Regions from separate parts of the Methylobacterium sp. WL8 genome, predicted to be linked through region 2. Evidence: predicted binding sites of a transcription regulator. Region 2 holds the regulator's gene; each other region holds the start of a gene.
The links. Region 2 encodes LexA, which represses DNA repair genes until DNA is damaged. Its sites were predicted from a motif close to TGTTCNNNNTGTGTTCNG; they were not measured.
Positions count from the first base shown of each region.

Region 1 (10,415 bases), on a different contig from region 2:
CCCGGTTCAGGCTCTGCTTGGTGATGCGCAGGATGTCGAGCAGCTCGGCGATGGTCAGGCCGGGATAGCGATCGACGAAGTGCAGCACCCGGTGGTGCGCCCGGCCGAAGCCGTACTCGGCCAGGATCCGGTCCGGGTCTCCGACGAAGTCGCGATAGGCGAAGAACAGCAGCTCGATCAGGTCGTCGCTGCTGCAGGCGGCCGGCGCAGCGGCGGCGTCGTGCTCGCGGGCGGCCGGCGCGCCGGATTCGTCGCGTTCGCGGAGGGCGGGGGATGTCACGTGCGGCCCGTGTCCCGTTGCGGCGCGAAAGGCAGGAAGGACGGTCGGCGTCGGAGGGGGCGACGCCGAAGCGATATACGTCAGTGTCGTTGACATATTCCAGGCCGGTTGATACCCGTCAACCCCGCTCGAGCCGCCGTGGTGCGGCCCGCCGACATCGTCCCCGCCGAAGTGCCCGTGCCTACGGGCCGCGACGATTTCCAGGAAGACCCCCCATGTCCGTGATCCCGTTCGACGAGCGCGAGGGCACCATCTGGTTCGACGGCGCCATGGTGCCGTGGCGGGACGCCAAGATCCACGTGCTGAGCCACGGCCTGCATTACGGCTCGTCGGTGTTCGAGGGCGAGCGCGCCTACGGCGGCGTGATCTTCAAGAGCCTCGCCCACGCCGAGCGCCTGCGCCGCTCCGCCGAGCTGCTCGACTTCGCCGTGCCCTATTCCGCCGCCGAGATCGTCGCGGCCAAGGAGGCTGTGCTGAAGGTCAGCGGCCTCCAGGACGCCTACCTCCGCCCGGTCGCGTGGCGCGGCTCGGAGATGATGGGCGTCTCGGCGCAGGGCAACACCATCCACCTGGCGATCGCCGCCTGGGAATGGCCGAGCTACTTCGACGCCGCCACCAAGATGAAGGGCATCCGCCTCGACATCGCCGACTACCGCCGGCCCGATCCCCGCACCGCCCCCTGCGCCTCGAAGGCGGCGGGCCTGTACATGATCTGCACGATCTCCAAGCACCGGGCCGAGAACAAGGGCTACGCCGACGCGCTGATGCTCGACTTCGAGGACAACGTCGCCGAGTGCACCGGCGCCAACGTGTTCTTCATCCGCGACGGGGCGATCCACACCCCCACCGCCGACCGCTTCCTCAACGGCATCACCCGTCAGACGGTGATGGATCTGGCCCGCCGCCGCGGCATCGCGGTGACCGAGCGCCGCATCCGTCCCGAGGAGATGGCCGATTTTTCGGAGTGCTTCATCACCGGCTCGGCCGCGGAGGTCACGCCGGTGGCCGAGATCGGTCCCTACCGCTTCGTGCCCGGCGCCATCACCCAGACGCTGATGGACGATTACCTCGCCGAGGTGCAGCCTCAAGCCCGAGCAGCTTGAGCGGGGAAGAAGCTCGAGCGGCCCGAGGGGAAGAACCGCGCGAGCGGCTTGAGTGGGAAGGCACGGCGGTCCGATGGGGCCGCCGTTTTCGTCTCGTCCCACCCGCGCTTCATCCCTCGTGCCGGTGAGGCGCGGGTTCCCTCTTCCGTTCGGGAGAGGGGTCCGCGCCAGCGCCTCCACCGATCCGTCCGGGGCCATTTGCGGAAGACGTGTGAACACGACAGCTCGCACGGCGTTCGGGTTGTTTCGTGAGGCGACCGCGATGATGCGCGGCATGGGGCCCGGCCGACCAAATGCGCCCGCTCGACACGCCTTCGCGCGGAAAGCTGCGGGCCGGACATCCTATCCCCAGGCGGTTCCCGCCAGCGAGGAACCGTGGCGGTCCGGGCTGCGTTCTAACGGAACATTCCAAGAACGCATGAGTGCCCGATGACCAAGGCCGCCGCCAAGTCCGATGCGAAGTCCAGCCCCAAGGCTGACACCCAGTCTGCCTCGAACGAGAACCCCAAGACCGACCCGAAAGACGTGTCGAACCAGATCAAGGATCCCGATCAGTGGACCACCGGCGGCGAGCCGATGACCGGCGCGCAGGCCTCCTACCTCAAGACCCTGTCCGAGGAGACCAAGGAGCCCGAGGCGTTCGATCCCGACCTCGACAAGGCCGAGGCCTCCAAGCGCATCGACGCCCTGCGCAAGGAAGCCGGCCACGGCTGAGCGGGCAGGGACGCCTGACGACGCGGTGCGGCGCTTGGCGGATATCCAAGAGCATCCCCTCACTCCAACCCTCTCCCGTACGGGAGAGGGAGCCTCGTGGTGCTTCGCGCGACGCGTCCGGTGATGGGGGGAGCCGACCTGGAGGAACCTGACGGAATGGTGAGAGAGCGGAACCCGCAGGGCGTTCGGGGACGCTCCGCGCTCGGCGGCATTCGCCGTTTATTCCTAAAATCTTATCTTGCTCAGGCCGGTTGCCGGCGATGGGTTTAAAACATCGGCAAGGTGGCGTGCGTTAGGATCGTGTCAGGCCGGTTCGGCGAAGGAAAGCGATCATCAATGTCGGGGCCGGTCGTCGAAATGCGGGAGAGGGCCGAGGCCGCCTCTCCGATACGCCGCTTCGCCGCCGACGTGCGCGGTGCGACGAGCATCGAGTACGCCCTGATCGCCGGATTCGTCTTCCTGGTCGCGGTCGGCAGCATCCGCCTCTACGCCTCCAGGGTCGGCCAAGTCTACGCGACCATCGGCAACACCATCAGCCAGAACTGAGCCTCTCCGGGACGCGAAAACGCTCTCGGCCACCGTGTACGCGCATTGCCTTCACGCGAGCCGGCAGCCACCGCGCTCGACCATGTTCTCATGCCGCCTTCACCGCGCGCCCGGCGGCCCCTTGCGCGGCCTGTGCGAGGCGTCCGGGGATTCGGGCGCGTGCCGGGCTTTGAGGTCGGCGCCGGCTTTCGTTGCGCCCGCCTTGGCCGGATCGGCCTCGGTCCAGAACGCCTCGAACAGACCCTGCATCGCCCGCACGTTCTGCTCCTGGACCTCGGCGCCGGTCTTCAGCATCTGCTCGAACATGCCGGGCGTCGCGTCGGCCTCCGGCTTCGGCGCGGCCCGGGCAGCCTGCGGCTTTGCCGGCTGAGGTCTGGCCGGCTGCGGTTTGGTCGCCTCCTGGGCGGGCACGAAGGCCTTCATCATCTCGGCCCAGCCCGGTGCGACCGCAAAGGGCGAGGGCGCCGGGGCGGGCGCCGCCTTGGCCTCCGGAGCCTGCTGGTTCAGCAGCATGTGGACGATGCTCGCCACCACCGCGCCGGCCATCATCGGCAGCATCTGGCGCAGCACCTGCGAGCCGACGCCGCTCGCCGACGAGGCCTGCTGCAGGATCGCCTGGGTCAGGGCGGGCGAGCCGAACATCTGCCCGAGCATGCTTTCGGCCGGGCTCGCGGCGGGCCGTGCACCGCCCATCCCGAACATCTGCGACAGGCCGGTCGGGTCGGGCATGGCGCTGCGCTGCAGCCCCAGCGCGAAGGCCGGCATCAGGGCCTCCATGGCCCTGCGCGTCTGCTCGGGGGTGAGGCCGAACTGCTGCGCGACATTCTGCATCCCGGCGCCGTTTTGGGCCTGAAGCATGTCGAGCGGGTTGAACATCGCGCACGGCCTTGGTCTGTTCGTCACGCGACATCCCACTTCGGGCCGCGCGGACGAAGTCTAGACCCTTATCGACGCCGCTGACCAGTTGCCGGCGCGGGGTCCGGTCGCGGGGCGGGACGATCGGGCCGCGCATCCACCGCGGATCGCGTGAAAACTAGACCAGCGCGCCGCCCTGCGCGGGCCCCGCGGCCATCGCCGCCTCGGGATCGGGCGCGCGCACGGGCGCGACGGCGTCGCGCTCGAGCAGCGTCACGGTGCGGACGGCCATGAGGATGCCGGCCACGCCGAAGGCGAGGGAGCCGATTCCGACGCCGGCGAGGACGCCGCGCGGGCCGTACAACGCGGCGCCCGCGAGCGCCGGCGGCATCGTGCCCAGGGTCGCCCGGCCCCAGTTGAGCAGGGTCGAGCGGAACGGGAAGCCGAGGTTGTTGAACGAGGCGTTGGCGAGGAACAGCAGCCCGTTGAAGAACCACACCCCGCCGCTGACGAAGCAGAAGAACCCGAACAGGTCGGCGGCCACCCCGTCGAGTTCGAACAGCCGCATCAGCGGGCCGCGGGCGAGCACCAGGGCCGCCCAGACGATCGCGCTGTAGAGAAACGTGACCAGTGCCCCGTCGCGAAGCACGCCGCGCATCCGGTCGAAGCGGCCGGCGCCCCAGTTCTGTCCGAGGATCGGCCCGATCGAGCCCGACAGCGCGAACAGCCCGCCGAAAGCAACCGGCGTCAGGCGGTCGATCACCACGTTGGCCGCCACCGCCACCGCGCCGTATCGGGCGAGCACGTGGGCGAGGAAGGCGCTGGCCACCGAGGGCGCGAGGTTGGTGAGCACCGCCGGCAAGGCGATCTTGAACACCAGCGACGCGTCGGCGAGCGTCTCGGCGAGGCGCGGGGCGGCGAGCATCCGGTGCTGCCGCACCCCGTGCCAGCCGACCAGCGCGAAGGTGGCGCGCGCCACGCAGGTGGTGATCGCCGCCCCGTCGACCCCGAGCCCGGCCCCGAAGATCAGCAGCGGATCGAGGCCCACCGTCACCAGTGCGCCGCCCAGCGTCACGAACATCGCCTGGCGCGCCGCGCCCACCGCCCGCAGCAGGCCCGAGAACATCATGCCGGGGCCCATCAGCACGTTGGAGGGCAGGGCGATCCAGAGGAAGCGCTCGGCCACCCGCAGCGTCTCGCCCTCCGCCCCGATCGCCCGCAGCAGTGGGTCCGAGAGCGGCAGCAGGAGCGCGACGAGGAGGGCGGAAGCCGCGATCCCGAGCAGCGTCGCCGAGGTCGCGATCCGCCGCGCGCCCGCGCCGTCGCCAGCGCCGATCGCGCGGCTGACCAGCGCGCCGGCGGCGATCATCAGCCCGATGTTGATCGCGATGGCGAAGAACTGGACGATCGCGGCGAAGCCCACCGCGGCGGTGAGGTTGGTGTCGCCGAGCTTCGACACGTAGAGCAGCGATAACAGGTCGACGACGAACACCGCCATCAGCCCGATCGAGCCGGTCGCGCTCATCACCACCACGTGGCGCAAGATCGAGCCGGTGACGAAGCGCCCGGATTCGGGTGCCGGCGGGCCCGCTTCCCCCGTGGAGGGGGGAGGGACCAGGGTCTCACCGCTCACCGTTCTGAACCTCCATCGCCGGGGTCCGGAGCGCGCGTTCGGCCTGAGCCTCCGCCTCCGCGCGGGCGTCGGCCTCGGCCTGCGCCTCGGCTTCGGCCTCGCGCTCGGCCCGGGCCTCGGCGGTCTCCGTCGGCGGGCGGTCGAGCATGCGGCCGGCGGCTTCGCGGCGGTCGTTGCCGATGATGTCGCGGGTCTCGGCGCTGAGCGCGCGGGCGGGGCGCTGCGGGGCGGTGAGCGGCTCGGGCTTCATCTCGGCCACCCCGATGCCGCGCATCCAGCCGCCGCCCTCGGGCAACGCGCCGGCCTGCTGCAGCACGAGGCGGGCGACGTCGCGCTTGCGGACGTCCTCGACCCGCGCCGCGGCGTCGGCGGAGGACAGCCCGAGGCCCTCCAGGGTGGCGCGGCCGAAGGCGAGGGCGGATTCGGCGGTCTCGCGGACGACGTAGTCCACGTCGCGGTTCATCAGCTCCACGGCGTGCATCCGGTCGTAGGCGCGGACGTAGGTGCGCACCGACTCGAACTCCTCGTGGACGATGTCGACGATCTTCAGGCTCGCCTCCGCGTCGTCGAGGCACAGGCAGACGAGGTCGACCCGGCCGATGCCGGCGGCGCGCAGCACGTCGAGGCGCGTGCCGTCGCCGTAGTAGATCCGGAAGCCGAAGCGCGAGGCCGAACGGATCTGCTCCACGTCCTTGTCGATCACGGTCACGCCGACGCCCTCGGCGAGCAGAACCTGCGTCAGGATCTGCCCGAACCGGCCGAAGCCGATCACCAGCACGCGCGCCTCCGCGCTCTCGACCACGTCCGTCGCCGGCAGCGCCTCGCCGCCGCGGCGGGCGCGGACGACGTCGAGGGCCTTGTCGAGGCCCTTGGCCGCCACCGGGCCGATCAGCATCGTGAGCGCGGCCAGCGCCACCGCGAAGCGCGTCGCGGTGGCGTCGGTGAGCCCCAGGGAGCCCGCGAGCGGCAGCAGCACGAAGGCGAACTCGCCGGCCGGCGCCAGGATCGCGGCGCCGCGCACCGCGTCGAGCCAGGTCGAGCCGAACAGGCGGAACAGCCCGGCCACGAGGGCGACCTTGACCAGGATCGCGGCCAGCGTCGCCCCGAACAGGAGCGGCCAGACCGCGCGCACCAGCTCCCCGTCGATCGACATGCCGACGCTCATGAAGAACAGGCCGAGCAGCATGCCGCGGAACGGCTCGATGTCGGCCTCGAGCTGGTGGCGGAAGTTCGATTCCGAGAGCAGGATGCCGGCCAGGAACGCGCCCATCGCCATCGACAGGCCGACCTCCTGCATCAGCAGCGCGGTGCCGAGCACCACCAGGAGTGCGGCCGCCGTCATCACCTCGCGGGCGCCGCTCGCGGCGAGCAGGCGGAAGAACCGGTTCAGGCCGTAGCGGCCGACGAGCACGACGGCGACGATCGCCGCCAGCGCCTTGCCCGTGGAGAGTGCGGCGTCCCCGAGCCAGGGCGCGCCGCTGCCGCCGCCGGCGGACGCCAGCAGCGGCATCACCGCGAGGATGCCGACGACCGCGATGTCCTGGAACAGCAGCACCGCGAAGGCGCGGCTGCCGTAGGCGGTGCCGAGGTCGCCGCGCTCCTCCAGCAGCTGCAGCGCCACCGCGGTGGCCGAGAGCGCGAGCGTGATGCCGATGATCCCGCTGGCGCTGGGCGCCGCGCCGAACAGCACGCCGAGGCCCCCGAGCACGATCGCGCAGACGACGAGCTGCGCCGTGCCGAGCCCGAAGATGTCGCGGCGCATCGAGACGAGCTGCGACAGATGCAGCTCCAGCCCGACGATGAACAGCAGCAGCACCACGCCGATCTCGGCGACGCTCGCCGCCGTCTCCGGCTCGGCGATCAGCGACAGGCCGGACGGGCCGATCAGAACGCCGGCCACGAGGTAGCCGAGCACCGCGCTCTGCCCCAGCAGCCGGAAGATCGGCACGCCGATCACCGCCGCCGACAGGAACGTCAGCACCGGCGGCAGGAAGCTCGCATGTTCGGCCGGGCTCGCCATGAAGTGCCTGATCGCGAGGACGGGAGGTCTTGGGTGGGAGGTCTTGGACTAGACGTCCTGCCCTTACCGCGGTCGGCGCGGAGGCGCGAGGGCTTTGCGCGTGCCGTTCGTCACCCGGCCGGCCCACGGCGCGGCGTTGCGGGGGCGACGGCGCGACCTTAGAGGCGGGCGCTGCGCGGAATCCCGTCCCTGCGGCGCAGCTGCAGTTTGCGGTTGAACTTTTGTATTCGTTAACGCTGCGCCCCTAGACCTGAGGAGGGCAATGTTCGGGGGAGCATGATCCGCTGAAGACAATATTCCCGGAGTCCGTCGTGTCGCTGAAAATCCTCTCGATCCGTGCCAAGCTCGTCGCCGCCTTCGCGACGTTGACCGCGTTCCTGCTCGGGCTCGGCATGCTCGGCCTCGTCGGCGTCTCGAGCGTCAACGGGCTGCTGGTGGACGTGCAGACGAACTGGCTGCCGAGCGTGCGGGATGCCGGCGTCGTCGACGCCCTGACCGGCCGCTACACCACCAGCCTGCTGCGCCACATGCTGACGACCGAGCCGAAGGCGCTGGCCGCGATCGATGCCGACATCGCCCAGCGCAACCAGACGATCGACGCGGCGATCGCGACCTACGCGCGCAACATCACCTCCCCCGAGGAGCGGGCGCTTTACGAGGCCTTCGTGCGGGACTGGCGCGCCTTCACGGCGACCGAGGCCCCGATCCTCGCCCACTCGCGCGCCGGCGAGAAGGCCGAGGCGCTGGCGGTGTACCAGTCGAAGGGGATCGAGACCCGCCGCAAGGCCTCGATCACGCTGGAGAAGATCATCGCGCTCAACGCCGAGGGCGCGGCGCGGGCGGAGGCCGCCGCCGTGGTCTCCGTCGAGCGCACCCGGTTCTGGATCGTGGCCGCCCTCGGGGCGGCTCTGGCCCTCGCGGTCGCGATGGCGGTGCTGCTGACCGTCGGCGTCGGGCGCGGGATCGACCGCGTCGTGCGGCCGATGCAGGCCCTGGCCGAGGGCGACCTCGGCGTGGCGATCCCGCTCCAGGGCACCCGCACCGAGATGGGTCGCGTCGCCGACGCGGTGCAGGTGTTCAAGGACGCGCTGCTGCGGATGCGCGCGCTGGAGGCCGACACCGCCCTGGCGCGGGCCGGCGCCGAGGCGCAGCGCAAGGACGCGATGCGCCAGATGGCCGACACCTTCGAGCGCTCGGTGGGCGGCATCGTCGCCACCGTGACCGCGGCGGCGACCGAGCTGCAGGCGACGGCGCAGAGCATGACCGCGACCGCGACGCAGACGGCCTCGCAATCGACGACGGTGGCGATGGCCGCCGAGGAGGCGGCCTCCAACGTCAACACCGTGGCGGCCGCCGCCGAGGAGCTCGGCGCGTCGGTGCTGGAGATCGGGCGGCAGGTCGGCGGCTCGTCGGCGCTGGCGCAGGGTGCCGTGGCCGAGGCCGCGCAGACGGCGGCCGTGGTGCAGGAGCTGAGCGAGGCGGCGTCCCGGATCGGCGACGTGGTGGCGATGATCTCGTCGATCGCCGGCCAGACCAACCTGCTGGCCCTGAACGCCACGATCGAGGCGGCGCGCGCGGGCGAAGCCGGCCGCGGCTTCGCGGTGGTGGCCACGGAGGTGAAGGAACTCGCCGCGCAGACGGCGCGGGCCACCGACGAGATCGGCGGCCAGATCGGGCGGATGCAGGCCTCGACCCGTCAGGCGGTCGCGGCGATCGACGCCATCGCCGGCCGGATCCGCGAGATCTCCGGGGTTTCGGCCTCGATCGCTGCGGCGGTGGAGGAGCAGGGCGCGGCGACGCAGGAGATCGTGCGCAACGTCAGCGAGGCGGCGTCCGGGACGGGGGCGGTGACGGCCAACGTCGGCGGACTCGCGGCGGCGGCCGACGAGACCGGCGCGGCGGCCTCCCAGGTGCTGATCTCGGCCACCGAGCTGTCGCGCCAGTCCGAGCACCTCGACGCCGAGATGGGCCGCATGCTCGCCTCGCTGCGGGCCGCCTGAGACGAGGGCATAGGGAGCCCGAACGGCGCCGGGCGCGCCTCGAATTCCGGGATTCGGGACGCGCGGATACGAAAGCGGGACGGAGGGCCAAGTCCTCCCCCGGGCGGGACCCGCGATCGGCCGCTATCAGGACGGTGCGGCCTGAGCTCGCACCCGGGTCGTCGGGGCGCGCGGGCCGGACACGTTCGATCGAGCTCCCGGACTTGGACCATGTCGACCGCGACCCTGCCCCCCGCTGCCCCCGCGCCCGGTTCCGCCGCGCCTTTGCCCGGATCGGCCCCGGGACTCGGCTTGCCGCGGGAGATCCCGCCGGAACTCGACCGCTGGAACTGGGGCGCCTTCCTGCTCAACTGGATCTGGGGCCTGGGCAACAACACCTTCCTGGCGCTCCTGGTGTTCGCGCCGTTCGTCGGCTTCGTGATGCCGTTCGTGCTCGGCGCGAAGGGCAGCGCCTGGGCGTGGCGGAACGGGCGCTGGACCAGCGTCGAGCATTTCCAGCGGGTCCAGCGGACATGGGCGATCTGGGGCGTCGTGGCGATGGTCGGCTCGCTCGCCCTGTTCGGCCTCCTGATCCTGGGCGTCGTCCTCGGCGTCAGCACCCTGCTGAACGAGTCCGAGCCCTACAAGCTCGCGGTAGTGCGGCTGCAGGCCAGCCCGCAGGCGATCGAGCGCCTGGGCGCCCCGATCACCGCCGGCAGCGCGGGCGGCTCGATCAAGACCGACGACGGCAAGGGCGACGGCAGCGCCGACCTGACTTTCACCGCCACCGGGCCGAAGGGAGACGGCAAGGTGTTCGTGAAGGCCGTGCGCGACGCCGACATGTGGCGGCTCACGGGCCTGCGCCTGACGCCCGCCGGCCAGGAGCAGGCCCTCGACCTTGCCCGCCCCGAGGCGAACGTGGTCGACCTGCGCTTGAAAACCTCGAACGCCGGCGAGGCCAAGACTACCTTCAAGGCGGGCGAGGAGGCGGTGCTGCTCCAGTTCACCCCGTCCGGCGTGCCGGCCGGCACCACCCTGGTCGCGGACTGGACCAAGCTGAAGGCGGCGGGCGGCGAGGCGGACGACACGTTCTACCAGAGTAAGGTCGTCCTCGACGACGTCGCGAAGAACTTGATCAGCTTCACCGTCACCTTCAAGGACGGCTGGCAGGCCGGCCGATACCGGGTCACCGTTTCCGGCGACGGCATCCCGCCGAAGTCGGCGACCTTCACCGTCGCCCCCTGACGGATCGCGGGGCGCACCGGTGGCGCCTTCTCTCAGGGGC
Region 1 is NZ_VRVF01000042.1:17,932-28,346, reverse strand. It holds gene FV234_RS15775 (MarR family transcriptional regulator) at 1-181, opposite strand, end outside; gene FV234_RS15770 (branched-chain amino acid aminotransferase) at 496-1,383, shown strand; gene FV234_RS15765 (DUF3072 domain-containing protein) at 1,813-2,097, shown strand; gene FV234_RS15760 (Flp family type IVb pilin) at 2,434-2,643, shown strand; gene FV234_RS15755 (DUF937 domain-containing protein) at 2,743-3,519, opposite strand; gene FV234_RS15750 (MATE family efflux transporter) at 3,677-5,116, opposite strand; gene FV234_RS15745 (monovalent cation:proton antiporter-2 (CPA2) family protein) at 5,121-7,151, opposite strand; gene FV234_RS15740 (MCP four helix bundle domain-containing protein) at 7,463-9,151, shown strand; gene FV234_RS15735 (cytochrome c oxidase assembly factor Coa1 family protein) at 9,443-10,375, shown strand.
Region 1: FV234_RS15765 (DUF3072 domain-containing protein) is a predicted target of LexA. The motif match lies at 1,783-1,800, and genes of this name have one in related genera.

Region 2 (10,415 bases):
GCGGACCGTCCGCAACGCGGCCGCCGCCGGCTGCGTCGGCCTCGCGGTCGAGGCTGGCCGCACCCTGTTGATCGACCGCCCGGAAACGATCGCCGAGGCCGACCGGCTCGGCCTCTTCCTGATCGGCATCGGAGTCGGCCCATGAAGATCTGGCTCGTGGCGGGCGAGGATTCCGGCGACCAGCTCGGCGCCAAGCTGATGGCGTCGCTGCGCGAGGCCGCGCCCGGCCCGGTAACCTTCGGCGGCGTCGGCGGGGAGGCGATGACGGCGCGGGGGCTGACCTCGCTCTTCCCCCTCGATGACGTGGCGGTGATGGGCTACCTGCCGGTGCTGGCGCGCCTACGCACGCTGCTGCGCCGCATCCGCCAGACCGTGGACGACGTGGTCGCCAACCGCCCAGACGTGCTCGTCATCATCGACAGCCCCGGCTTCACCCACGCGGTCGCCTCGCGCGTGCGCAAGCGCGCCCCGGAGATCCCGATCGTCGACTACGTCTCGCCGAGCGTGTGGGCGTGGCGGCCGTGGCGGGCGGCCTCGATGCGAGGGTTCGTCGATCACGTGCTGGCGCTGCTGCCGTTCGAGCCGGCGGCGCACCTACGGCTGAACGGGCCGCCCTGCACCTATGTCGGCCACCCCCTGATCGAGCGGTTCTCGGAGCTGCGGCCGGACGCGTCGGACGCCGCCCTGCGGGAGGCCGTGCCGTGGCGCGTGGTGGTGCTGCCGGGCTCTCGCCGCTCCGAGATCGAGCGGCTGATGCCGGTCTTCGGCCGGACGTTGGCGCGGCTGGCGCGGGACGTCGGCCCGATCGAGGCGGTGCTGCCCGCGGTCACCCGGCACCGCGCCCTGATCGAGCGCATGGCGAACGCCTGGGACGCGCCCGTGCGCATCGTCGCGGGCGAGGGCGCGAAGTACGCCGCCTTCCGCCAGGCGCGGGCCGCGCTCGCCGCCTCCGGCACGGTGACGCTGGAACTCGCGCTGGCGGGGGTGCCTATGGTGGTGGCCTACAAGGTCTCGCGGGTGGAGGAAGCGGTGGCCCGGCGCCTGATCCAGGTGCCGACCATCGTGCTGCCGAACCTGATCCTGTCGGAGAACGCCATGCCGGAATTCGTTCAGGCGGAATGCACGGAGGACCGCCTCGCGGCGGCGCTCGCCCCCCTCGTCACCGGCGGCACCGCGCGCGACCGCCAGGTGGCGGCCCTGAAGCGCATCGACGGCCTGATGCGGCTCCCCGGCGACGAGGCGCCGAGCCGCAGCGCGGCGCGGGTGGTTCTGGCTGCGATCAAGGGCTGAGCGTCTCATCCCTCCCCCGCAGAGGGGGGAGGGTAGACCAGCCGTCAGCCGCGCTCGTTGATGCCGACGTAGTCGCGCTTGGTCGGGCCGACGTAGAGCTGGCGCGGGCGGCCGATCTTCTGCGAGGGGTCCTCGATCATCTCGGCCCATTGCGCGATCCAGCCGACGGTGCGCGCCACCGCGAACAGCACCGTGAACATGTCGGTCGGGAAGCCCATCGCCTTCAGGGTGATGCCCGAGTAGAAGTCGATGTTCGGGTAAAGCTTCTTCTCGATGAAGTACTCGTCCTTGAGCGCGATCTCCTCGAGCTTCATCGCGACCTCAAGCAGCGGATCGTCGTTCTTGCCGAGTTCCTTCAGCACCTCGTGGGTGGTCTTCTGCATGATCCGCGCGCGCGGGTCGTAGTTCTTGTACACCCGGTGGCCGAAGCCCATCAGGCGGAACGGGTCGTTCTTGTCCTTGGCCTTGGCGACGTACTGATCGACGCGGTCCGGCGTGCCGATCTCCATCAGCATCTTCAAGGCCGCCTCGTTGGCGCCGCCATGCGCCGGCCCCCACAGGCAGGCGACGCCGGCCGCGATGCAGGCGAACGGGTTCGCGCCCGACGAGCCCGCGAGCCGCACCGTCGAGGTCGAGGCGTTCTGCTCGTGGTCGGCGTGCAGGATGAAGATCTTGTCCAGGGCCTTCGAAAAGATCGGGTTAACCTGGTAGTCCTCGCACGGGACGGCGTAGCACATCCGCAGGAAATTCGAGGTGTAGTCGAGATCGTTCTTCGGATACACGAACGGCTGGCCGATCGAGTATTTGTAGGCCATCGCCGCCAGCGTAGGCATCTTGGCGATCATGCGCATCGACGCGATCATGCGCTGGCTCTCGTCCGTGATGTCGGTCGAGTCGTGGTAGAAGGCCGAGAGCGCGCCGACGGAGGCGACCATCACCGCCATCGGGTGCGCGTCGCGGCGGAAGCCGGTGAAGAACCGGTTCATCTGGTCGTGCACCATGGTGTGGCGCGTGACGCGGTAGTCGAAGTCGGCCTTCTGACCCGGCGTCGGCAGCTCGCCGAACAGCATCAGGTAACAGGTCTCGAGGAAGTCCCCCTGCTCGGCGAGCTGCTCGATCGGGTAGCCGCGATAGAGCAGCACGCCCTCGTCGCCGTCGATGTAGGTGATCTTCGATTCGCACGAGGCGGTCGAGGTGAAGCCGGGATCGAAGGTGAAGGCGCCGGTCTGCGCGTAGAGCTTGCCGATGTCGACGACGTCGGGGCCGATCGTACCGCTCTTGACCGGCAGAGAGACCTCTTTGCCGTCCACGGTGATGGTGCTGGCTGCGCTCATGGAACGTGGACCCTTTCCTGGCAACGAATCGGTGCCGGCCCAAGGCTCGGCTCCGCGCCGCCCTGGACCCGAAGTCACCTGCATTTTGCTGCAGGTGCTCACAGGCCCACCGGTTAGCGGATCGGCCGGGCGCCAGCAACGGCGCGGATGACAACCACGCCCCGACGCCAAGCGAAAACCGGGCCGCGCGTGCGATGCGGCAAACCGCTCAGCTTTTCGTGATCCGGTCGGCGAGCCGGGCGAGGCTTTCCTCGCGGCCGAGGACCGCCATCACGTCGAACAGCGGCGGCGAGGTGGTGCGGCCGGTGAGCGCCGCCCGCAGCGGCTGCGCCACCTGCCCGAGCTTCAGCCCCTCGGTCTCGGCGAAGAGCCGCACCGCGGCTTCCGTCGCGGCGGCGCTCCACTCGGGCAGGGCCTCGAGCGCCGGCAGGATCGCGGCGAGGCGTGCGCGGGCCTCGTCGGTGAGGAGGGCGGCGGCCTTCTCGTCCGGTACCAGCGGACGCGCGGCGGTCAGGTAGTAGGCGCTGTCGAGCAGCTCGATCAGGGTCTTGGCCCGCTCCTTCAGCCCCGGCATCGCCGCGACGAGCTTTTCGCGCAGGTCCGGCGCGAGGGGGGCGACGAGGCCGCGCTCCGGGCCGACGTTCGGCAGGATGCGCTCGATCGCGTCGACCAGGTCCCCATCCGCTGCGCCGCGGATGTAGAGGCCGTTGAGGTTCTCGAGCTTGGCGAAGTCGAACCGCGCCGGCGAGCGGCCGATCGCCTTGAGGTCGAAGGCCGCCACCATCTCCTCGGTGGAGAACACCTCCTGGTCGCCGTGGCTCCAGCCGAGGCGGACGAGGTAGTTGCGGAGCGCCGCCGGCAGGTAGCCGAGGTCGCGGTAGGCGTCGACGCCGAGCGCGCCGTGGCGCTTGGACAGCTTGGCCCCGTCGGCCCCGTGGATCAGCGGGATGTGCGCCATCCGCGGCACCTCCCAGCCCAGCGCTGCAAAGATCTGGCTCTGGCGGGCCGCGTTGGTGAGGTGGTCGTCGCCGCGGATCACCTGGGTCACGCCCATGTCGTGGTCGTCGACGACGACGGCGAGCATATAGGTCGGGTTGCCGTCCGAGCGCAGCAGTACGAGGTCGTCGAGGTCGCGGTTGGCCCAGGTGACGCGGCCCTGCACCGCGTCGTCCACCACCGTCTCGCCCTCGCTCGGGGCGCGCAGCCGGATCACCGGCTTCACCCCCGCCGGCGCGTCGGACGGGTCGCGGTCGCGCCAGCGCCCGTCGTAGCGCAGCGGCTTGCCGGCGGCCCGCGCCTGCTCACGCATCTGCGTCAGCTCGTCCTGCGTCGCGTAGCAGCGATAGGCGTTGCCCGAGGCCAGCAGATTCTCGGCGACCTCGCGGTGGCGCTCGGCGCGGGCGTACTGGAACACCACGTCGCCGTCCCAGTCGAGCCCGAGCCAGCGCATCCCGTCGAGGATGGCGTCGATCGCCCCTTGCGTCGATCGCTCGCGGTCGGTGTCCTCGATCCGCAGCAGCATCCGGCCGCCCATCCGGCGGGCGTAGAGCCAGTTGAACAGCGCAGTGCGGGCACCGCCGATATGGAGGTAGCCCGTGGGCGAGGGCGCGAAGCGCGTGACGACGGCTGACGACATCGGACGATGGATCTTCTGGTGAAGGGGCGAGGAGCACTCTGGTCGTGGCGCGGATCGACCGATCCGGTTGCGCGCGTCTAGATCGCTCCGCGGCGAAGGGAAAGGCGGTTCGGCGTCCGCGACGACGCACGCAAAGCTGGGGACCTGCACCGGAACCCGGTTCGGACGGCTCTAGCACGCCCGCGCGGATGCGTTAACAATCCGCGACGGCGCAGCGGCCTCGCGCCGGCCGGTGTGCCGATCATGGCGCGGGACATCGTACGATCGACGGGACGGGCCGTCGCTGGACCGGCTCTCGGGCGCTTCCTCGCGCCCGCCGTGCTCGGGCCGGCTTTGCGCGGCTGGGTCATCAGCGGCCTTGTGATCGAGGCCGAGCAGCGCCGGCTGTTCCCCTGGCTCGCGGTCGCCTTCGGCGCCGGCATCCTTGTGTTCTTCACCGCCACCGACGGGATGCCCGCGCTCTGGGCCCCCCTCGCTGCGACGGCGGCCTGCGCCGCGACCCTGCCGTTCCTCGGTGGTCGGCCGGTGGCTTTGGCGATTGCGCTCGGGCTTGCCGCAGCGCTCCTCGGGTTCTCGGCGAGCGCCCTGCGGGTGTCGCGAGTGGCCGCGCCCGTGCTGAACCGCACGATGATCGCGCCGCTCGAAGGGCTGATCGAGTCGCTGGAGGAGCGGGAGGAGGGCGCCCGCGTCGTGGTCCGGGTCGCGAGCCTCGGCACGATGGCGGCGGCCGAGCGCCCGGTCCGCGTGCGCGTCTCGTTCAAGAAGGCGCCGCCCTTGCGCCCGGGCGACTTCATCGCCGCCACCGCCCGCCTGCTGCCGCCCCCGGAGGCGGCGCGGCCGGGCGGCTACGACTTCGCCCGCGACGCCTACTTCCGCGGCATCGGCGCGGTCGGGTCCTTGTTGGGAAAGATCGCGGTGAAGCCGCCGCCGGAGCCGGTGCCGTGGTCGCTCCGCCTTGCGGCTGCGGTGGACGACGCCCGAAACGCGCTCACCCGCCGGATCACCGACGCCAACGGCGGCCAGGCCGGCGCGGTGGCGGCCGCCCTCGTGACCGGCAAGCGCGGGCTGATCGCGCCGGCGACCAACGACACCTTGCGGGCGGCCGGAATTTATCACGTCGTTTCTATCTCTGGACTCCACATGGTGCTGGCCGCCGGCGTCGTGTTCTGGCTCGTGCGGGCCGGGCTCGCGCTGGTGCCGTTCCTCGCGCTGGCCTGGCCGATCAAGAAGATCGCCGCGGCGCTGGCGATGGTCGGCGTCACCGCCTACTGCGTCTTCTCCGGCTGGGACATCGCCGCCGAGCGCTCCCTCGTCATGACCCTGATCATGCTCGGCGCGATCCTGGTCGACCGCCCGGCGTTGAGCATGCGCAACCTCGCCCTCGCCGCGCTCATCGCGCTGGCGCACGAGCCGGAGGGGCTGCTCGGCCCGAGCTTCCAGATGTCGTTTGGGGCGGTGGCCGGCCTCATCGCCTGCGCCCGGCTGATCGACGGGCGCCTGTTCCGCCGCGATGGCGCCGGGCGGATCGGCCGGCTGATCGCCCTGGGGCTGACGACGGTCGTCGGCACGCTCGGCACGACGCTGGTGGCCCAGGTCGCCACCGCACCCTTCGCGACCTACCACTTCCAGACGGTGCAGCCTTTCGGGCTGATCGGTAACGCGCTCACGCTGCCGCTGGTCTCGCTCGCGGTGATGCCGGCGGCGGTGCTCGGCATCGTCGCCTACCCGTTCGCCCTCGATCAGCCGGTCTGGTGGCTGATGGGCCTGGCAGTGCGGGGGATGCTGACGATCTCCGGCTGGATCGAGGGGCTCGGTCGCGCCAACGTGGTGGTGCCGGCTTTCGGCACCGGCGCGCTCGGGTGCCTCGCCGCGGCGCTTCTGCTCGCGACGCTGCCGGTCTCGCGCCTGCGCTGGCTTGCCTTGCCGCCCGCCTTGCTCGGGCTAGGCCTCGCGACGGCGCCGGCCCGCTTCGACATCTACGTCGATCGCCAGGGCAGCGGTGCCGCGGTGCGCCGGATCGACGGCAGCCTCGTCGCCCTCGGCAAGCCGTCGAACTTCGTGCTGGAGCAATGGCTGAAGGCCGACGGCGACGGCCGGACCGGCGCGCAGGCGACCGGTGGTCCCACCTGCGACCGGATTGGGTGCGTCCTGCGGCTCGCCGACGGCCGCGCGGTGGCCCTTCTGAAGGACCGCCGCGGCTTCGCCCAGGATTGCGCCAACGCCGCGGTGTTGATCACGCCGCTCTCCGCGCCGCCCAGCTGCGCCGCAGCCCTCGTCATCGATCGCGCCTACCTCGCCGCCCACGGCGCGGTTGCGATCCGCCTGCAGCCGGACGGCTTCACGGTGAGTCGGACCCGCGAGCCGGGGCGGACGCTGCCGTGGCGACCGGCCCAAGCCCGCGTGCCGGCCAAGCCAGCCGACCAGCCGGTGCCACAATCGCCTTTACCCGGCGAGATCAAGCCGAAGTACGTACCTTTCCAGGGCATGGCGCCGCCGAATCCGCGGACCGAACCGGCGCCCGACGACCCGGTCGCGGACGGCACCGACGCCGAGATGCCGGCGGAGACGCTTCAGTAACGGCGGACGAGGCTGACCAACCGCCCCTGGATCTGGACGCGATCCGGCCCGAGCACGCGGGTTTCGTAGGCGGGGTTGGCCGCTTCCAGTGCGATCGACGAGCCGCGCCGGCGCAGGCGCTTCAGCGTCGCCTCCTCATCGTCGATCAGCGCGACGATGATGTCGCCGGTGTTGGCGGTGTCCTGCTTGCGGATCACCACGAGGTCGCCGTCGAGGATGCCGGCCTCGACCATCGAATCGCCGCGGACCTCCAGTGCGTAGTGCTCGCCGCCGGCGAGGAAGTCCGGCGACATGGTGATCGCGTGGCTCTGGTTCTGGATCGCAGAGATCGGAGTTCCGGCGGCGATCCGGCCCATCACCGGGATCGACACGGAGCGACCGCTGTCATCGACCATCTGCGTCGTCGGCCGAGGCGGCACCGCCTTGGCGCGCCCGCCCTCCACCACGCTCGGGGTGAAGCGGCGTGGCGCGGGCGCCGCCACCGGAGCGGGCGCCGCCATGCGGCCGGCGCCGTCGGGCATCCGCAGGACCTCGATCGCCCGGGCGCGGTTGGGAAGCCGGCGCAGGAAGCCGCGCTCCTCGAGGGCGGTGATCAGCCGATGGATGCCCGATTTCGACTTGAGGTCGAGGGCGTCCTTCATCTCGTCGAACGAGGGCGGGACGCCGTCCTCGCGCATCCGCTCATCAATGAATCGCAGGAGATCCAGCTGTTTACGGGTCAGCATTGGCGAGCTCGCGAGAAAGTGCGGCCGCACGAAGGTGAAGCCGCAGAAACAAAACACGAACACGTTAAACGTTCGTCAAGTGTTCCGCAAGGGTTCTTGTCGCGACGCGCTGCGCGGACAGACGAATTCGTTACGCGACGGTGCCAGCGCGGCAAGGCGAGGTTCAGCCCTCCAGGCTTCGCCGCACGGCGCGGGCCGTGACGGCGGAGACGCGCACGTTCGATTCCTGCGTCACGCCCGCGATGTGCGGCGTCAGGATCAGGTTCGGCACGTCGGCGAACAGTGCCCCGCCCATAGCATCCAGCGGCTCCTCCGCGAACACGTCCAGCGCCGCCCCGCCGAGATGGCCCGACCGGAGCGCGTCGACGACTGCGCGCTCGTCCACCACGCCCCCGCGGGCGGCGTTGATCAGGATCGCGCCCGGCGGCATCCGGGTGATCGCGTCGGAGCCGATCATCCCCCGCGTCGCCTCGGTGAGCGGCACGTGCAGGGAGAGCACGTCGCTCGATGCGATCAGCGCGTCGAGCTCGGCACGCGTCACCGAGCCGTGGGCCGGGCGCCACGCGGTGTCCTCGGGCGTCAGGTACGGGTCGAAGGCCGAGACCGCCATGTCGAGCGCCGCGGCGCGCCGGGCGGTCTCGCGGGCGATGGCACCGAAGCCGACGAGGCCGAGGCGCTTGCCGGCGATCTCGCGCCCCATCGACGCGTTGCGCGGCCACGCCCCCGCCGCCACCTGCGCGCTGGCACCGTAGGCGCCGCGCAGCAGCAGCAGGGCCGTGCCGATCACGTACTCGGCCACCGCGCCGTCGTTGGCGCCGGTCGCGGGATGGACCGCGATCCCGCGGGCGGCGCAGGCCGGCAGGTCGATGTTGTCGAGGCCGACGCCGAGGCGGCCCACCACCTTGAGGTCGGGAGCCGCTGCCAGCAGGTCGCCGCGCACCTGCGTGCGGTTGCGGACGATCAGCCCCGCCGCCTCTTGGAGCGCCGCGCGCAGGGCGTCGGGCCGGTCGACGAGGGTCGGATCGTAGAGCGTCTCGAACCCGGCGAGCTCCGCCCGGATCGCGGCCTCGTCCATGAACTCGCTGATGACGACCTTGAGCATCGCGTGCCGATCCTGTTTCGCGCGGCGGCCGAGCCTCCCCCGCGGGCGTTCCCGTCGGGCGCCGTGCCCGCCTGCGGGGCCGTCATCCTGCGTTGGGACGCATCGGTAAAGGCCGCGCCGGCTCATCGCGAGGGAACGGGCGGGGCGACGCGGTGCCGTTTGGGCTCGGACGGCATTCGTGTCCCGCACATCAGTATTCGGGCGTCGCCGCCCCGGGCGGCGCTGGACCGGCGCGTGATTAACCGCTTCGCAAGGCAAACCGGCTTAGGTTTGGACCCATGAGGTGCGGCCGGCGGCGGCGCCTTTCGACAATGCGTGACCGACGCCGACCCGAGCCGGCGATTCGGAGACACCGGAGCAGTTTCACCATGGCCCTCGACCTCAGCATGCCGATCCTGGTCGTCGACGACTACCAGACGATGGTCCGCATCATCCGCAACCTCCTGAAGCAGCTCGGCTTCGAGGAGGTCGACGACGCCTCCGATGGCACGGCCGCCCTGGCGCGCCTCAAGGGCCGCAAGTACGGCCTGGTCATCTCCGACTGGAACATGGAGCCGATGACCGGCTACGAGCTGCTTCGCCACGTCCGCGCCGACGAGGGCCTGCGCACCACGCCGTTCATCATGGTCACCGCGGAATCGAAGACAGAGAACGTCATCGCCGCCAAGAAGGCCGGCGTGAACAACTACATCGTCAAGCCGTTCAACGCCGCCACCTTGAAGAGCAAGATCGAAGCGGTCTGCGGCGCCTGAGCGGCCACTCGGGGCCGACACGCGGAGGAGTGCTGACGATGGGTGTGCAAAGACCGCTCGGCGCGACGATCAACCCGGCGACGATGGTCACCGAGTTGATGGAGATCGCGGACTACATCGCCCACGTGCGCGACGAGATCGCGGCCTTGCGCGCCAACGAGCTGACGCACGACCGCATCCCGATGGCGCACGAGGAGCTCGGCAACGTCCTGGCCGCGACTGCCGGCGCCACCAACTCCATCATGGAGGCGGCCGAGTCGATGCTGGCGTTGCCGGACGGACCCGGCTACCGCGACGCAGTCGAAAGCGGCATCGGCACGATCTTCGAGGCCTGCGCCTTCCAGGACATCACCGGCCAGCGGATCGGCAAGGTCGTCGCCGCCCTGCAGCAGTTCGAGGTGCGGCTCGCGCGCTTCTCCAGCGCCGTGCGGGCACGGGACGCGGCCGGCCAGGATCCGGCCGAGGCCGAGCGCAACGAGCGCGCCCAGCGCCTGCTCCTGAACGGCCCGCAGCCGAACGGCCCTGCCACCGCCCAGGACGACATCGACGCCCTGTTCGCCTGACCCTCGACGGGCCGGCGCCGCCCCCGCTAAAGCATTTTCCAGCGAGGTGGATGCCGGCTCGCGTGAAGAAAATGCTCTAACAGGCTGCTGAAAAAGTCGGGCGAGGTAGAACAATCATCTCCGAATCACACCATTTGTTAGAGAATGGGGCGGTTCTCGCGTCTCGACGGTTCTCGATCGTGGGGGCTCGGCCCGCGAGTGCCTGCGGCAGGAGAACGTCTTTCTCCATCTCGGGACTTTTTCAGCAGCCTGCTAAAGCGTATGGCTTAAGCGGACGCATCGAGGCAAAGCATGGCGGCACGGCTCTGGTCCGACCTGACCACGCGGGATGTCTCCGCGCGGAACATGGGCCGCACGGTCGCGGTGCTGCCGGTGGCGGCGATCGAGCAGCACGGCCCGCATCTGCCGCTCTGCACCGACGTCGCGATCATGGATG
Region 2 is NZ_VRVF01000002.1:59,164-69,578, forward strand. It holds gene lpxI (UDP-2,3-diacylglucosamine diphosphatase LpxI) at 1-145, shown strand, start outside; gene lpxB (lipid-A-disaccharide synthase) at 142-1,290, shown strand; gene gltA (citrate synthase) at 1,335-2,624, opposite strand; gene gltX (glutamate--tRNA ligase) at 2,833-4,260, opposite strand; gene FV234_RS01145 (ComEC/Rec2 family competence protein) at 4,504-6,837, shown strand; gene lexA (transcriptional repressor LexA) at 6,831-7,562, opposite strand; gene FV234_RS01155 (hydroxyacid dehydrogenase) at 7,726-8,664, opposite strand; gene FV234_RS01160 (response regulator) at 9,033-9,416, shown strand; gene FV234_RS01165 (protein phosphatase CheZ) at 9,455-9,979, shown strand; gene FV234_RS01170 (creatininase family protein) at 10,271-10,415, shown strand, end outside.

Region 3 (10,415 bases), on a different contig from region 2:
GGGGCGAGGACGGCATCGGGGGCTTTGCCGACAAGGACCTCAACTGGTGCCTGTCGCTCGCCCTGTGGAACGGCCGCGACCCGATCCTCAAGGAACGCCTGTTCGGCCTGACCAACGCACAAGGCAACCACGGCGAGGACGTCAAGGAACTGTACTATTACCTCGACGGCGTGCCGACGCATGCGTACATGCGGATGCTGTACAAGTATCCGCACGGAGAATTCCCGTATTCGCGCCTGACCGAGGAGAACGCCCGCCGCGGCCTCGACAACCGCGAGTTCGAACTCGTCGACACCGGTCTGTTCGACGAGGGCCGCTACTGCGACGTCACCATCGAATACGCCAAGGCCGGCCCGCACGACGTGCTGATGCGCGTCACCGCGATGAACCGCGGGCCTGACGCGGCGACGCTGACGCTGCTGCCGCAGCTCTACGCCCGCAACACCTGGTCGTGGGCGAACGGTCCGCGTCCCGACCTGCGGCTCGCCGCCGACGGCACCGTGCTCGCCATCCACCACGCGATGCCGCCGATGCGGCTCCACGCCGACGGCGCGCCGGAATGGCTGTTCTGCGAGAACGAGACCAACGCCCACCGCCTGTTCGGCGCTCTGAGGGCCGGCTATTCGAAGGACGCGATCGGCCGCCACGTGGTCGAAGGCGAAGCGGATGCGGTCAACCCCGACCGGTCCGGCACGAAATGCGCCGGCCGTCACCGCCTCGTCGTCCCGCCGGGCGGCGCGCAGAGCCTGCGCTTGCGTTTCCGCGCCGCCGACGCGCCGGGCGACGCCTTCGCCGACTTCGACGCGGTGTTCGCCGCCCGCATCACTGAAGCCGACGACTTCTACGCCGCGCTGCAAGCCGACGTCGCGGATGCCGACAGGCGCGCGGTGCAGCGCCAGGCCTTGGCCGGCATGCTGTGGTCGAAGCAGCTCTACCATTACGACGTGCGCGAATGGCTCGACGGCGATCCGGCCCAGCCGGCCCCGCCCGAAGCGCGCAAGGCCGGGCGCAACGCCGACTGGCGGCACGTGCGGGCGCACGACATCGTCTCGATGCCCGACGCCTGGGAATACCCCTGGTTCGCCTCCTGGGATCTCGCGCTCCAGAGCCTCGTCTTCGCGACGATCGACCCGGACTTCGCCAAGGGCCAGATCCTGCTCCTCCTCGACGAGGCCTACGGGCACCCCAACGCAGAGCTGCCGGCCTACGAGTGGAACTTCTCCGACGCCAACCCGCCGCTCCACGCCTTCGCCGCCTGGCGGGTGTTCTCCCTCGACCGGGCGCTGACCGGACGGGCGGACCACGACTTCCTGCTCAGGGTGTTCAACAGGCTGTCGATGAACTTCACCTGGTGGGTGAACCGCAAGGACGCGTCCGGGCGCAACCTGTTCCAGGGCGGCTTCCTCGGCCTCGACAACATCGGCCTGTTCGATCGCTCGAAGCCGATCGCGGGCGGGGCGCTGACGCAGTCGGACGCCACCGCCTGGATGGCGATGAACGCCCTCGAGCTGATGCGGATCGCGGTCGAGCTCGCCCTGCGCGACCCCGCCTACGAGGACATGGCCCAAAAATTCTTCGAGCACTTCCTGCTCATCGCCGACGCCGCCGCGCGCAAGGGCGGGCTCTGGGACGAGGCCGACCAGTTCTTCTACGACGTGATCGAGACGCCCGGCGGCGAACGCATCCCGATCCGCGCCCGCACCCTCGTCGGGTTGATCCCGATCTGCGCGGTGGCGGTTTTGCGCGAGGACGACCTCGTTCAGCTCCCCGGCCTGCAGAAGCGCCTGCGCTTCTTCCTGGAGAACCGGCCCGACCTCGCCGCCCTGGTCTCGCGCTGGCAGGAGCCGGGCGAAGGCGGCACGGCGCTCCTGTCGCTGCTGCGCGGGCATCGCCTCAAGGCGCTGCTGCGGCGGATGCTCGACGCGGACGAGTTCCTGTCGCCGCACGGCATCCGCGGCGTGTCCAAGGTCTACGAGCGCCAGCCGTTCCACTTCGCCTGGGACGGCGCCGACCTCACCCTGCCCTACGAACCGGGCGAGTCGCGGACCCGGCTGTTCGGCGGGAACTCGAACTGGCGCGGCCCGATCTGGCTGCCGATCAACTACCTGCTGATCGACGGCCTGCGTCGGTTCCACCGCTATTACGGGCCGGAGTTCCGGGTCGAGGCCCCGACCGGCTCAGGCACCTTCCTCTCGTTGCAGGAGATCGCCGACATGCTGGCCGACCGCATGATCGGGCTTTCGACCCGCGGATCGGACGGGACGCGCCCGTTCCAGGCGACGAGCCGGCTGGAGCAGGAGGACCCGCACTTCCGCGACCACGTGCTCTGCTACGAATACTACCACGGCGACACCGGCCGGGGGCTGGGCGCCTCGCACCAGACCGGCTGGTCGGGCCTCGTCGCGCTGCTGATCCAGCAAAGCGCGCTCGGGCCGCTCCACGCGCTGTCGCCCGCCGAAGCGCCGTGACTATTGCGTCAGCCGCAAGGTGCCGATGCTCGCCGCGATCTGGTTGAAGGCCCCGATCAGGCTCGACGAATCGTTGGCGACGAACGATTGGGATGCCGTCGTCGCGCAGTCGCTCAACAACTTCAGGCCCTGCGTGTCGATGGGATCCGACGGGATGCTGAAGCCGATCGTGTAGATCGAAATTCCCGTGGCTTTCGCGTTCTTGCACGCCAGCGCGGTCAACGCGTCGACGGCGTCGCGGGCGCTGTCGGCATCGTTCACGGTCGGCGTGCCGGGGACGAGCCTCGATGTCGGGCCGGTGCCGTCGACGTTCTTGAGGTAGCCTGCGGCGAAATAGAGCGAGCCGTTGGAGGAGGACCCGTTCGTCGCCCAACTGTTGGCCCCGTCCGTCATCAGGATGATGATCTTGTTGACGGTGTTCGACGAGTACGCGGCCCCGTCCGCGAAGACGCTGATCGGAGACAGCGTACGCCACCCCCACATCATGCCCTCGTGGATGTTCGTCGATCCGAGGGCGGCCATGCCGTTGATCGTCGTCTTCAGCACGGACGTGTCGCTGGTCAGGCGTTGGAGCGGCTGCGTGGTACAGCCGAAGTTCGGCCCGTTCGGCACCTTCGTCGAGGAATTGGAATTCGTCGGCGAAGCGTTCTTCGGGTTGACGTACTTGCACGCCCGACCTTCCGCGTCGAAGAACGACGCATTGGACTGGCTCTGACAGGACGCGTTGTACGTCGAGTCGTCGATGTAGCTGTTATAGCTCCGGCTACTATTGTAGTCGCGATAGCCGGTGCCGCCATTGCCCGGCTCGTCGGGCGCGAACATAGGGACGTAGTATGAGTCAGCGTTCGAACTCGACGGCGTACCATCCTGCACGTTCAGCGGATACGGCAACGTCTCCAGGCACCCGCCCCAACCCCAACCGGAATAGGCGGCCTGCAACTTGGTGAAGATATCGAAACGGTTGGTGAAGCCGGACCCGGACGGCGAGAGCACGTTGTCCCAGTGGTAGGAGGATTTGGCGTTCTGGTCGATCCAGGTCGCGTAGCGGTAGGTCGTGGGGTTCAAGGCGACCGACGCCGCGAACGGCACGATCGCGATCTTGGTGCCGGTGGCGAAGGCGGCGTTGGTGTAGACGTAGTTGACGAAGTTGGTCGCCGCCGTCTGCACCGCCTGGAGCTTGCTCTGGCCGCCGCTCGATTCGAGCATCGAGCCGGTGTTGTCGAGCACCAGCGCGATCTCGAAGGTCTTCGGGATTGGCGTGGCGCAGCGCGCCGATCCGCCAGGGCGCGGTGCCGTCACGCCCGTGATGCGGCCGAAGAAGACCGGTGAGACGATGTGGGTCGTCAAGGTGATCTGGCGCGGGTTCGCCGTCACCGTCAGCGGATCGACCGTGAGGCCGGTCGCGCCCATGTAGCCGGTCATCATGGTGGACGCCTGCGTCTGGAGCACCGCGTTCGTCGTCGCCATCGGCGTCTGGCAGAGGGCGAGCGCGCTGGCGTCGGTCGCCGCCTGGAGCTTGGTCTCGAGGTAGGTGGCGAAGCCGTAATCGATCGCCGCGCCGGTGAATCCGAGGAGCGGGAGGGCCATCAGCCCGAACAGCAGGGCGACGTTGCCGTCGCGCGCCCGCGCGAAGCGGCCGGCTTGTCCACGCAGCGACGCCTTGCGGCCTGCCGGGGTCGGGATCACGGGCATGCGGCGCCTCCGGGCATCCAGACCTCGGTGTAGGTCGACTTGGCGGGTTGGCCGCCGCGCGCCGGCCAGGGGATGCTGGACTTCAGCGTGATCGCGGTGCTGGCGCCCTTCACGAGCTTGACCAACGAGGCACCGAGCATCGGCGTGTACGGCATGCTCACCTCGGTGAGGACGTAGCGGACCCCGGTGGTGCGGAACCCGACGGGCACGGTCAGGTCGGAGGCCGCGCCGGTGGCGCGCGCCGAGGCGTTGGCGTTGGCGGTGCTGGAACAGACCCGCGGGACCAGGTTGAGGTTGGTGAGATCGACGGCCATCGCGCTGACCACGATCTTCACGCGGCTGGCGTCGAACGGTTTCAGCACCAGCGTGGAGGTGGCGAGGATGTCGCCCATCAGCGACGCGTCGATCGGGTTCTGAGCGTCTCCCTGCGCCGTCAGGTCGGACACCGTCCGGGCGAGCAGGACGACCTTGCGCCAGTTGTCGATCGCATGCGCGTATTCCGACAAGCCCGCCCAGATCGTCAGCAGCACGGGCAGGATCAGCGCGAACTCGATCGCGGAGACGCCGCCGCGGGCGCGTACGAAGCTGCGGAGGCACGAAAGTCCGGTCCTCAACATCCGGTCGAGGCCGTGGTCTGGTACGGCTCGGTGCGGAACACCGCCGTCGATTGCAGGAGGTGAGTCCCGTCCGCGAAACTCTTCTGGGCGAGGTTCAGCAGGCTGAAGAACACTGGGATCTTCACCGCCGCGGTGACGACGACGATCGCCCCGGGCTTCGCGCAGGCGTAGTTCGTGCCGAAGCCGCTGTTCCAGGTCCGCGAGGTGGCGTTCATCGGCGTCGCGCCGGCCCCGGCCGAAAAGGACGACGCGACCGACACGTCGATCTTCACGCTGGAACAGTCGAACAGCGTCATCGTCCGGTTCGCACCGGTGCCGCACATCGCGTCGTTGAGCTTCTGCAGCAGGATCGCCGGGCTGCTCGTGGCGGCGTTGGCGATCTGGAACTGCCCGGTGAACAGGCTGCGCACCGCGTTCTGAACGGTGCGGTCGAAGTTCTGCCCGGCCCAGATCACGAAAGCGATCTGGACGATCGCGCCGACCAGCGCGAGGAACGGAAGCGCCACCAGGGCGAACTCGAGCGCCGCGGCGCCCTCTGTGGCGGCGGCGAACGAACGCAAGCGCGGCGGGCGAATGGGACGGGTGAAGCGTCGCGGCATGTCACCGGGGGCGGCTAGAATACATCATCCAGACGCTTGCCAGCCAGATCTAAACCAAACGCAAATGTGCAGACTCAACCCTAGATAACATCTTCTGGCATCAGATTGCCAGTGACACACCCCCCGGTTGCAGACTCAGGTGATAGGCTTAGGACAAAAGGACTGATTTTGCAGAAGAGCATTTGGATCTAGCCGAAACACCGGCCGATCGCGGAAATTAGACTTCTCCGGGTCTAGGCGGATCAGGTGACGATCTCGCCAAAGCTCATGAAAATGGCCCCGGATGGGACATCCGAGGCCGTCAAATTTTCGAGATCGGATCGTTCGCGAAGCCCGAGGCGACCGCGCCCGGGCCCTAGAACGGGATGTCGTCGTCGAGGTCGTAGTTGCCCCGCGAGCCGCCACCACCGCCGCCGCCGGACGGCGCCGGGGGCTGACGACGCTCGCTGCCGCCCTGGGCACGGCCGCCGCCGTATTCGCCACCGCCACCGCCACCGCCGCCGCGGCTGACCTGGCCGCCGCCCTCGTCGTCGGCACCCATCTCGCCGCCGCCGCCGCCGCGGCCGTCGAGGATCGTCATCTCACCGCGGAAGCGCTGCAGCACCACCTCGGTGGTGTACTTCTCGACCCCGGAATTGTCGGTCCACTTCCGGGTCTGGAGCTGGCCCTCGATGTAGACCTTCGAGCCCTTGCGCAGGTATTGCTCGGCCACGCGGGCGAGGTTCTCGTTGTAGATCACGACCGAGTGCCACTCGGTCTTCTCCTTGCGCTCGCCCGACGCCTTGTCCTTCCACGACTCGGAGGTCGCGAGGCGCAGGTTGACCACCGGGTCGCCGGAGCCGAGGCGGCGCGTCTCGGGATCGCGCCCGAGGTTGCCCACCAGAATGACCTTGTTGACGCTGCCCGCCATCGCTCTCTCCTTCGCCGTCGGATCTCACAGGGTCCGGTCTCACCGAGCCCGCGTGCGCCCTTCATGGGCCTCGGACCGGCCCCCGGCAACCGCTTGAGGGGCGCTTGTCCCCATCGTGCACACGCGCCGCCGGCACGATCATGTTCTATCTTTGTTCCCAACCGGCGGCAACTCGGCGCCGCGCGGACACGGCGCCGGATGCAAGCCTTCGCGCTCAGGCGACGTGGACGACGAGCTTGCCGAAGTTGCGGCCCTTGAGCAGGCCGATGAACGCCTCCGGGGCGTTCTCCAGCCCCTCGACGACGTCCTCGCGATACGTCACCGACCCGTCCGCGATCCAGCCGCCGACCTCGCGCTCGAACGCGTCGATGTGGCTGGCGAAGTCCCAGACGATGAAGCCCTGCATCCGCAGGCGCTTGGTCAACACCGCGCGCATCAGGAGCGGCGAGCGGTCGGGACCGGGCGGCAGCTCCGTGGCGTTGTAGGCGGCGACGAGCCCGCAGACCGGCATGCGCGAGAAGTCGTTGAGCAGCGGCAGCACCGCATCGAACACCGCGCCGCCGACGTTCTCGAAGTAGACGTCGATGCCGTTCGGGCAGGCGGCGGCCAGCGCGCCGGGTAGGTCGTCGGAGCGGTGATCGACCGCGGCGTCGAAGCCGAGCTCGCGAGTGAGGTAGGCGCACTTCTCGGGGCCGCCGGCGATGCCGACCGCGCGTGCGCCCTTGATCCGGGCGATCTGCCCGACGAGGGAGCCCACCGGCCCGGCGGCGGCAGCGACGACGACGGTCTCGTTGGGCTTCGGCTCGCCGATGTTGAGGAGGCCGGTATAGGCGGTCATGCCGGGCATACCGAGGACGCCGAGCGCCGTCGTCGGCGGCGCCACCGCGGGGTCGACCTTGCGCAGGCCCTTGCCGTCGGACACCGAATAGTCCTGCCAGCCGCCGAAGGCCTGGACCAGGGTTCCGACGGGGAAGTCCGGGTGCTCGGAGCGCATCACCTCGCTCACCGTCCCGCCGGTCATCGGCTCGCCGATGCCGACCGGCGCGGCGTAGGATTTCGCTGCGCTCATCCGGCCGCGCATGTAGGGGTCGAGAGAGAGCCAGCGCGTGCGCAGCAGGATCTCGCCGTCGCGCGGGGTCGGGACGACGGCCTCCTCGAGGCGGAAGTTCTGCAGGGTCGGCTCGCCGTGCGGGCGCGCGGCGAGGACGATGCGGCGGTTCTTGGCGGCCATGCCGTGTCTCCTTGGGATGGAGGGATCGAGGCTCGTTCGAACGCTCATGTCGCAGCCGTGGCCGCCGATGTCACCGGCTGGCCTGATCCGCGTTTCCCGTTCGAACCATCCCGTTTAGGGGAATAAGGACCATCATGCGCGTCGGATCCGGTGTCGCCCTCGCCATCGCGTTCGCAGCCTTCGCCGGACCCGGCGCGGCGGCCCAGGACCCGCTCGCGCGCTATCGCCAGGTCTCGCGGGTGCTCGTCCTGTCGGCGCCGGATGCGGGAGACCGCCGGCTCGTCGCGCAGCGCGCGACGATCGCCGCGGCGCGCGCAGGTCTCAGCGAGCGGGACCTCGTCGTGGTCGAGGCGGTCGGCGGAGGCGGCGACGCAGAAGCGATCCGGCGGCGGCTAGGCCTGCCGGCCGACGCGTTTCGCGCGGTGCTCGTCGGCAAGGACGGGGGCGTGAAAATCACCGAGCCCGAACCGATCGCGCCGCAGCGCCTGTTCTCGACCATCGACGCCATGCCGATGCGGAGGGACGAGATGCGGCGGCAACGCTGAGCGGAAAATGAAAAAGGGCTGCCCGCAGGCAGCCCCCTTCTTCGTCACGATCGGACGCGCCGCTCAGTAGCAGCGCTCGATCAGCACGCGGCGGTAACCGTAAGGCGTCCAGCGCACCCGCGGGACGGTCACGCACTCGCCGCCGTAGCCGTAGCCGCCGTAGGCCGCCGGGGCGTAGCCATAGCCGTAACCCGGGTAGCCGTAGCCGCCATACCCGCCGTAGAGACCGCCGGCCGCCAGGCCGACGCCGACGCCGAGCCCAAGCCCGCCGAGCCCGTACCCGAGACCACGGCCGTAGCCGTAGCCACGATACCCGCCGTAACCGCCGCGGTAGCCACCGAACCCACCGCGGTAGCCGCCGAAGCCGCCCCGGTACCCACCGAAGCCCGCACCACGGAACCCACCACCGAAGCCGCCGCCCCGGAAGCCGCCGAAGCCGCCCCCGTGGAAACCACCGCCATGGAACCCACCGCCGAACCCGCGCGCTTCGGCCGAGGCCGGAAGGTAGGCGAGAGCCCCGACCATCAGCGTCGAGGCAAGAAGAAGACGCTTCATCTCATCAGCTCCAGAAGAGTCGTGTCCTTGACCCCCGTCACATCGAGAACGCCCAGCCGCCGACTTCGGTTCACGCTGCGACATCGGCGATCGACGCCCGGGCTTCGGGGTCCGGGCCGCTTGAAAACCGTCGCATTCTGAGGTGAGGAGGCGTGCGGCGGCCCCTTCAAGGGCTCGCGCGCGGTCAGGACCTCACGATGATGTTACGCCTTACCAAAGCTGCGGTCCTCGCGCTGATCGCAGTCTCGGCCGGCGGCGCCCACGCGGAGACGGCGCCGAATGAGACGTGCCGCCCTGTCCAGGCGCAGGGCGACAGCTTCACCGTATGCACCGTCGACCTCCGCCGCCAGCGGGTGCGCCTGTTCTGGCTCGGCGCGGACGGGTTGCCGTATTCCTCGCTCTCGACGCTTGCCGAGAAGCAGGGTCCGCGCCTCAGCTTCGCGATGAACGCCGGCATGTACGACAAGGGTCAGGCGCCGGTCGGGCTCTACGTCGAGGACGGGCGGGAAATGAAGGGCGTCTCGACCGCGAACGGGCCGGGCAACTTCCACCTCAAGCCCAACGGTGTGTTCTACGTGAAGGGCGAGCGCGCAGGCGTGCTCGACACCGGCCATTACCTCAAGGCCCGCATGAAGCCCGACTTCGCGACGCAATCCGGCCCGATGCTGGTGATCGACGGCCAGATCCATCCCAAGATCTCCGCCGACGGGCCGAGCCTGAAGATCCGCAACGGCGTGGGCGTCCGCGACGACGGACGGGTGGCGGTGTTCGCGATCTCGGAGCACCCCGTCACCTTCGGCGCCTTCGCCCGGTTGTTCCGGGACGACCTCGGCTGCCGCAACGCCCTGTTCCTCGACGGCAGCGTGTCGAGCCTCTACGCGCCTGCGCTGAAGCGCAACGACCTCAGCCGCCCGCTCGGGCCGATGGTCGGGGCCGTGCCGCGCTAAGAGGCGTCTGCCCCCGGCGGGTCGCATCCATGCGCAGGCCGTGCTCGGGACGCAGCGTCACCCGGTGCAGCGGCGTCATCGGCGGATGGTCGTCCGGCATCCGGAACCGGACCGCGCGGACGACGTGGGCTAGCACGATCACCGCCTCCTGCACCGAGAAGCTCTGGCCGATGCAGACGCGCGGGCCGGCCCCGAACGGCAGGTAGGCGAAGCGCGGGATCGCGTCGCGGTTCGCCCCGAGGAACCGCTCCGGCACGAAGGCGTCCGGGTCGTCCCACAGGGTGCGGTGCCGATGCAGCACGTAGGGCGCCACAAGCACCATCGACCCGCGCGGCACCTTGATGCGGCCGAGGCGGTCGTCGCGGATCGCTTGGCGGCTGAGAAACGGCACCGGCGGGAACAGCCGCATCGCCTCTTCCATCACCGCCTTGGCGAAGGGCAGCGTGTCGAGGGCGAAATCGCCCTCGCCCGCCGCGTCGACCTCCGCCTCCAGCCGCTCCCGCGCCGCGTCGTCCTTCGCCAGGCAGTACAGCGCCCAGGTCAGGGCGTTCGCCGTGGTCTCGTGGCCGGCGGCGATGAAGGTGATGATGTTGGCCTGCACCTCCAGGTCGGTGAGGCCCTTGCCGGTCTCCGGGTCCTGAGCCGCGAGCAGCAGCGTCATCAGGTCCTGCGGCGCGCCGCCGGCGGCGACCTGGGCCTTGCGCCTTGCGATCAGCGCCTCGACCACCTCGGCGAAGTAGCGCCCGGCCGGCCGCGCCCGCAGCCGGCCGAGCCGCGGCACGAAGTCGGGCACGCCGAACACGTCGAGGGGATCGATCGGCCCGACCGCCTCGAGGAAGCGCGTGATCGCG
Region 3 is NZ_VRVF01000025.1:43,125-53,539, forward strand. It holds gene FV234_RS11315 (glucosidase) at 1-2,468, shown strand, start outside; gene FV234_RS11320 (TadE/TadG family type IV pilus assembly protein) at 2,469-4,160, opposite strand; gene FV234_RS11325 (TadE/TadG family type IV pilus assembly protein) at 4,151-4,777, opposite strand; gene FV234_RS11330 (TadE family protein) at 4,771-5,337, opposite strand; gene ssb (single-stranded DNA-binding protein) at 5,732-6,286, opposite strand; gene FV234_RS11340 (NADP-dependent oxidoreductase) at 6,501-7,517, opposite strand; gene FV234_RS11345 (DUF4174 domain-containing protein) at 7,652-8,062, shown strand; gene FV234_RS11350 (hypothetical protein) at 8,126-8,617, opposite strand; gene FV234_RS11355 (phosphodiester glycosidase family protein) at 8,815-9,564, shown strand; gene FV234_RS11360 (cytochrome P450) at 9,521-10,415, opposite strand, start outside.
Region 3: ssb (single-stranded DNA-binding protein) is a predicted target of LexA. The motif match lies at 6,428-6,445, and genes of this name have one in related genera.